2 regions of the Dechloromonas denitrificans genome follow, and region 1 is predicted to be linked to the other one. Evidence: predicted binding sites of a transcription regulator. Region 1 holds the regulator's gene; the other holds the start of a gene.

The links. Region 1 encodes LexA, which represses DNA repair genes until DNA is damaged. Its sites were predicted from a motif close to ACTGTATNTANATACAGT; they were not measured.
Region 2: a site for LexA is predicted at 1,692-1,709, ahead of recA (recombinase RecA). Genes of this name have one in related genera too.

What each region holds. Positions count from the first base shown of each region.
Region 1 is NZ_CP075187.1:1,627,409-1,630,818, reverse strand. It holds gene KI614_RS07555 (serine hydrolase domain-containing protein) at 1-970, shown strand, start outside; gene KI614_RS07550 (phosphopantetheine-binding protein) at 974-1,243, shown strand; gene lexA (transcriptional repressor LexA) at 1,283-1,888, opposite strand; gene KI614_RS07540 (hypothetical protein) at 2,011-2,316, shown strand; gene KI614_RS07535 (universal stress protein) at 2,423-2,869, shown strand; gene ppc (phosphoenolpyruvate carboxylase) at 2,869-3,410, shown strand, end outside.
Region 2 is NZ_CP075187.1:3,411,350-3,414,759, reverse strand. It holds gene KI614_RS16130 (sodium:solute symporter family protein) at 1-881, opposite strand, end outside; gene KI614_RS16125 (pseudouridine synthase) at 967-1,617, opposite strand; gene recA (recombinase RecA) at 1,883-2,911, shown strand; gene recX (recombination regulator RecX) at 2,904-3,347, shown strand; gene lptB (LPS export ABC transporter ATP-binding protein) at 3,344-3,410, shown strand, end outside.

The DNA of each region.
Region 1 (3,410 bases):
CAAGATGCAGTTTGCCGACGGGCACTATGGCGGCAAAAACATTCTCTCTGCCCGATCCGCCCATGAAATGGTGCGCATCCAGAATGCCAGCTTTCCCCTCGCCTTCAATTCCTACGTCGGACTCGGCTGGATGATGCACGGCATCGAAGTCCCCGGTGGCGGCCCGGTGGCCAGCCACGGTGGCTCGCTGCCCGACTCGCACAGCATGATGGCGATCCTGCCGGAGCACAAACTGGGCGTTGTCGTCCTCTCGAACTCCGCCAGCGCCCACCTTGCCGTCTCCAAAATCTCGGCCGAAGCCCTCCGCCTGATGCTCGAAGCCAAAACAGGCATCCATCAGGAGCCGGCCAAAACGGCTAAAACCAAAGAACGCGAACCGACTCCGGAAGAATTGCGTCAATTCAACGGCTACTTCGACACCCTGGTCGGCCTGAGCAAGATTTCGACAGACTCCGGCAGCATCGACGTCGACGTGGTTGGCCATCGTTTTCGCCTGATCGCCCATGAGGATGGACTGTTCAGCCTAAAATACAAGCTCTTCGGCATCATGCCGGTCAGCGTCGGTGCGTTCGAAGATATCCGCGTTTCGATGACGACCATCGATGGCCGCCAGATCGTTGTCGGACGCCTTGGCGGCGAATCAATGATGTTTGGTGAAAAGCTCAAGCCCGGCATCATTCCGGAACAGTTCCTGCAGCGCATCGGGCAATACGAGATCGTCGAGAAAATCGACGGCCCCACCCCCGAACGCATTGAACTGAAAGAAGAAAACGGCTTGCTGGTTGGCGAAGTACGTTTCGCCGAAAAACCAGACTTGCTGTTGCGGATCGGTTTCCAGCCGGTATCCGAAAATGAGGCCGTCACTGCCGGCCTGGGGAGTGGGCGCGGCGATACGCTGCGCCTGATTTATCAAGATAACGAAGCGCGCCTGGGCTTTTCAGGCCATCAACTTCGCAAAAAACTGAACTGAACCATGACCAACCTGCACCTTGAACTCAAGCAATTCATCATTGAAGCGATGAATCTCGAAGACATCTCTGTTGACGATATCGGGGATGACACTTCGCTTTTTGGCGATGACGGCCTGGGCCTCGACTCGATCGATGCACTTGAACTCGTCCTTGGCCTGAAGAAAAAGTACGGCATTGTGATTGAAGCCGGGGATGAAAAAACCCGACACTATCTGCGCTCGGTCAATACGCTGGTTGAGCTGATTCAATTGCGCGGCTCGACTGCAGCCTGACCCCGGTCAAAACACGACGCGGGGCCGGCTGCCACCTGTTCAGGACAGGGTGCTGATGGCTCCGCGAATCAAGCCGACTGCAATGCCTTCGATGGCGAAGTCGATTTCTTCGGGATTCACGATGATTGGCTGGTAATCGGGGTTTTCTGCGATCAGTTCAATCACGCCGTTCTTGCGCTGCAACCGCTTGACGGTAACCTCTTCATCGAGACGGGCAACGACAATCTGGCCATCGCGCGCCTGATTCGTTTTGTGCACGGCGATCAGGTCGCCGTCGAAAATCCCGGCGTCGATCATCGACAAGCCACGCACCTTGAGCAGAAAATCAGCCCGCGGGCTGAATAGCTGGGCATCGAGTGCATAGCGACCTTGAACATTCTCGACAGCAAGGATTGGAGAGCCGGCAGCAACACTGCCGATCAGCGGCAAACCCAGTTGTTCGATCAGGCGAATGCCGCGAGCCGAGCCTGGCTCCAGTGTAATAGCCCCTTTTTTGGCCAGCGCCTTGAGGTGATCTTCAGCCGCATTAGGTGAAGCAAAGCCAAAGGCGGTCGAAATCTCCATGCGGGTTGGCGGTGCGCCAAGAACCTCAAGCGTGTTTTTGATGAAATCGAGAATTTCCTGCTGCCGCGGCGTAAGTTTCATGGCCTGATCCCGTAAAATCCATTGGCTGTATTTTTGTACAGTATCGTTTTTTTGGCAAGCAAAGAATCCACTTCCGGGCAAACTGCTACCATTTCCAGCCCAGCGCTCCTGAACTTACAAACATGAAACTGCACGATATCGCGACAGGCTCCCGGTTCGAATACGACGGCCAGGTTTTCGTCAAAACCGGCCCGTTGACCGCAGCATCCGAGAATGGCGGCCAGCGAATCATTCCGCGCTATGCCGTGCTCAAACCACTCGACACCGCCACACCGGCAAGCACTGCCGCAGCCCGTGGGAAACTTGACAAAAAAACCGTTCTGGCGGCTTTCGACCATTTCTACCAACGCTGCAGCCCCTTGGTTGACCGTGCTGCGCTCCCGGAACTGGAAAGCGCCCGCCAGCGTTTCATTGCAGCACTCAAATAGCCCCTGCGAACCAATCCAGGCCGCATGTTGAGGATTTCCCTAACTGGCGGCCGGCTTTTCTTTTGCTAAGGTATGCGCCAAGCAAAAACTTAACTGGAGAACTGCCATGTACAAAACCATTCTGGTCGCCATTGACGACAGCGAAACCTCGCGCAGTGCCCTGGCCGAAGCCCTGCACATTGCCCGCACCAGCAATGCCAAGCTCTACATCAGCCACGTGGCCGATGAAACGATGCTCAATATGCACGGCCACGCGCTGACCAATGTCGTCAACCTTGAAGGCGCCGTTGCCAACATCATCCAGGCCGGACGTACCCTGCTCGACAAGGCCATGGCCCAGGCCGAAGGCGTCAATGCCGAGGCGCTGATTCTCGAAGCACGCAACCGCCGCGTCTCCGAAACCATTTCCGAAAAAGCCAAGGAACTCAATGTCGACCTGATCGTCATTGGTCGCCACGGTCAACGCGGCCTGGCCACCCTTATTCTCGGCTCGGTTGCCGAACAACTGGCCAAGATCGCCGACGCCTCTGTACTTCTCGTCAGGAAACACTAATGCCCCAGGACGCACGCCACAACGACCAAGACAACTTCTCCAAGGACGAACCTCTGCGGACCGACATCCGGCTGCTCGGCCGGGTACTCGGCGATACGGTCCGCACACAGGAAGGTGACTCCGTCTTTGAAATAGTGGAGCGCGTCCGCCAGACGGCCGTTCGCTTCGCCCGCAACGGCGACCCCGCTGCACGCGACGAACTGGCTGCCCTGCTTGATCCGCTGCCGCGCGACACGACCCAGTCCGTCGTTCGCGCCTTCAGCTATTTTTTGCAACTGGCCAACATCGCCGAAGACGAGCATCACATCCGTCGTCGCCGGGCTCATGACCTGGCCGGTTCTCCACCCCGCGAAGGCAGCCTGATTTTTGCCCTCGACGCACTGTCGACCGCGAAAGTTTCGCCCGAAGCGATTGCCGATTTCTTCGCCCACGCACTGGTTGCCCCGGTGCTTACCGCGCATCCAACCGAAGTCCAGCGCCAGAGTTTGATTCGCAATCACCGCGACATCGCCCGCCTGCTTGATCAGCGTGAACGCCTGCA
Region 2 (3,410 bases), 1.7 Mb from region 1:
CCGTTGAAAAGTTCAGGGTCGATCAGCGTTGCCGAATAGGCGATGAACATTGGCACAAAGGTGAAGCAGAAGTAGATCGAGGCACCGAGCACCGAACCCCAGAGCGCAATTTTCTGGCTCTTGGCGGAGGTGATGCGCTGGAAGACATCCTGTTGCGGAATCGAGCCGAGCATCATCGTCATCCAGGCGCCGAGAAAGGTCAGCCATTGCCAGGGGTCGGGCGGCGGAAAGAAATCGAGCTTGCCTGCGGTCGACGCGTGATTGATGACCAATTCGACGCCGCCGGTCAGGCCGGAGACGATATAGCCGATGTACAGCATGCCGCCCATGATGACGCCCATCTGGACGAAATCGAGAATGGCGACCGAGAGCATGCCGCCGAAGGTGGTGTAGGTCAGCACGATGGCGGCGCCGAGGATCATGCCGGCGCTCTGGCTGATGTAGCCGCTGGTCACGACATTGAACACCAGGCCGAGCGCCTTGATCTGGGCCGACACCCAGCCGAGATAGCTGGCCACGATGCAGAGCGTGGTGAGGACTTCGACGCTGCGGTTGTAACGCATCCGGAAATAATCGCCGAGCGTCAGGATATTCAGCTTGTAGAGTTTATTGGCGAAAAAGAAGCCGGCGATGATCAGGCACATGGCCGAGCCGAATGGGTCGGCAACGACGCCGCGCAAGCCCTCCTTGACGAAGGTGGCGGAAACGCCGAAGACAGCTTCGGCACCAAACCAGGTGGCAAATACGGTTGCGGTCACGACCGGCAGCGGCAGGTGGCGTCCGGCGACGGCAAAGTCTTTGGCGCTATGAACGCGGGTTGCCGCAAACAGGCCGATGCCGATGGAAACGAGCAGGTAAAGGACGACGAACCAAATCAGCATTTTTGCGCGGTCGACCGTGGCAAGAGGTTGAAAACGCGGGAATTATACGGTCAATGCGGGTTGTCGTTGCGCTTGCCCGAAGCGTTCAGAATGGAACCGGGCAGTGAAATTCCAGGCGCTCTTCGGTCAGTGGGTGAAAGACCGCCAGATCGCGGGCGTGCAATTGCAGGCGGTCGGCCATGAATTCAGCTTCCCCGCCGTAAAGATCGTCACCGAGAATGGGGTGGCCGATCGACAATAAATGAACCCGCAACTGGTGCGAACGGCCGGTCACCGGCTCCAGTTCGACGCGGCTGCTGCGGCCATCTGCGGCGGTCGACACAACGCGATAGCGCGTCAGTGAGGGGCGGCCAAGCTCGAAGTCGACCATCTGCTTCGGCCGGTTCGGCCAATCGACGATCAGCGGCAGGTTGATTTCGCCACTCTTGTTTTCCGGCTGGCCGATCACTACGGCGACGTACAGCTTGTCCACCTTGCGGTCCTGGAACTGGCGCGACAGCCGGCGGTGCATTTCCGGCCCGCGTGCAAAAACCAGCAGCCCCGAGGTTTGCATGTCGAGCCGATGGACGGTCAGCGCATCGGGAAAATCGCGCTGAACCCGGGTCAGCAGGCAATCCTGCTTCGCTTCGCCGCGCCCCGGCACCGACAGCAGGCCATGCGGCTTGTTGACGATGATCATCGACGGGTCGGTGTAAAGATAATCGAGGGGGGCGAGCGGGGGCGGTGAATACGTCATTGGCGGAAAATCTGCAGGCGGCGAAATGGCAAGGCAGCAATGCGGACTTGCATTCGCAGGGCGCCAACGGTATAACTGTAAATATACACAGTATATTGTGTGTCGTGCGCTGCTCGCTATACGCAAAGCTTCGACGAAAGGTGTGGAGCATACGCATTCACCGTCGGCGGTGTCTATCGGTAGTGATCATGAACCCGGTAACTGCAATTTCTATTCCATCTTTGGCCCCTGTGCCATAATTCCGTCAAATTCTAGAGGTATGCCCATGGACGACAACAAGGCAAAGGCGCTCGCCGCAGCGCTGCAACAGATCGAAAAGCAGTTCGGCAAAGGTTCCATCATGAAGATGGGCGATGCTGAAATTGACGAAGGCATTCAGGTTGTCTCGACCGGTTCGCTCGGTCTGGACATCGCATTGGGCGTTGGCGGTCTGCCGCGTGGCCGTGTAGTTGAAATCTACGGTCCGGAATCCTCAGGCAAGACGACGCTGTGTCTGCAGGTCGTTGCCGAAATGCAAAAGCTCGGCGGTACTGCGGCCTTCATCGATGCCGAACATGCGCTCGATCCGCAATATGCCCAGAAGCTTGGCGTCAATGTCGGCGACCTGCTGATCTCGCAGCCGGATACCGGCGAACAGGCGCTGGAAATCGCCGACATGCTGGTGCGTTCCGGCTCGGTCGACATCATCATCGTCGACTCCGTCGCCGCCCTCACCCCGCGCGCCGAAATCGAAGGCGAGATGGGCGACCAGATGGTCGGCCTGCACGCCCGCCTGATGTCCCAGGCGCTGCGCAAGCTGACCGCCAATATCAAGAAGACCAACACGCTGGTCATCTTCATCAACCAGATCCGGATGAAGATCGGCGTCATGTTCGGTTCGCCGGAAACCACCACCGGCGGCAATGCCCTCAAGTTCTACGCTTCCGTCCGCCTCGACATCCGCCGTATCGGCGGCATCAAGAAGGGCGATGAAGTGATCGGCAGCGAAACCAAGGTCAAGGTCGTCAAGAACAAGGTTTCCCCGCCTTTCCGCGAAGCCATTTTCGACATCCTGTACGGCGAAGGCATTTCCCGTCAGGGCGAAATTGTCGAAATGGGCGTCGCCCACAAGCTGGTCGACAAATCCGGTGCTTGGTACGCCTATAAAGGCGAAAAAATCGGCCAGGGCAAGGACAACGCTCGCGAGTTCCTGCGTGCCAACCCCGAAATTGCCCAGGAAATCGAAGCCGGCATTCGTGAGGCAGCCAGTACCAACGTCATCAAGCCGGTCAAGGCTGCCAAGGCTGATGCCTGATCCGGTTGTTGCGCTGCGTGTTGCGGCTCTTCGACTTCTGACCCGGCGTGATCACAGCCGGGCGGAGTTGAAGACCAAACTCGCCGCGCAGGCAGAATCCGAGGAACAGCTCGATGCTGTCCTCGAAAGACTGCAGACGGAGCGCCTGCTCTCGGATTCCCGTTTTGCCACTCAGCGCGTCGTTGCCCGGGCCGGACGTTACGGCAACGCCCGGTTGCGCCAGGAATTGCGCCAGACCGGCGTGAGCGACGATGAAATTGCAGCCGCCTTGCCGGAAGCAGGGGACGAGACCGAGCGTTGTCGTCAGGTTTGGGCGAGAAAGTTCAAGCAGTTGCCGCAATCGGCTGAAGAGCGCGGCAAACAGATGCGATTTTTGCAATATCGAGGTTTTTCCGGCGACGCCATACGCCGAGTGATGCGCGGAGCCGAAGAATGACGGACAAGAAGATTTCCACGCTGGCTGCCCACAACCTGAAGAAGCGCTACAAATCGCGCACGG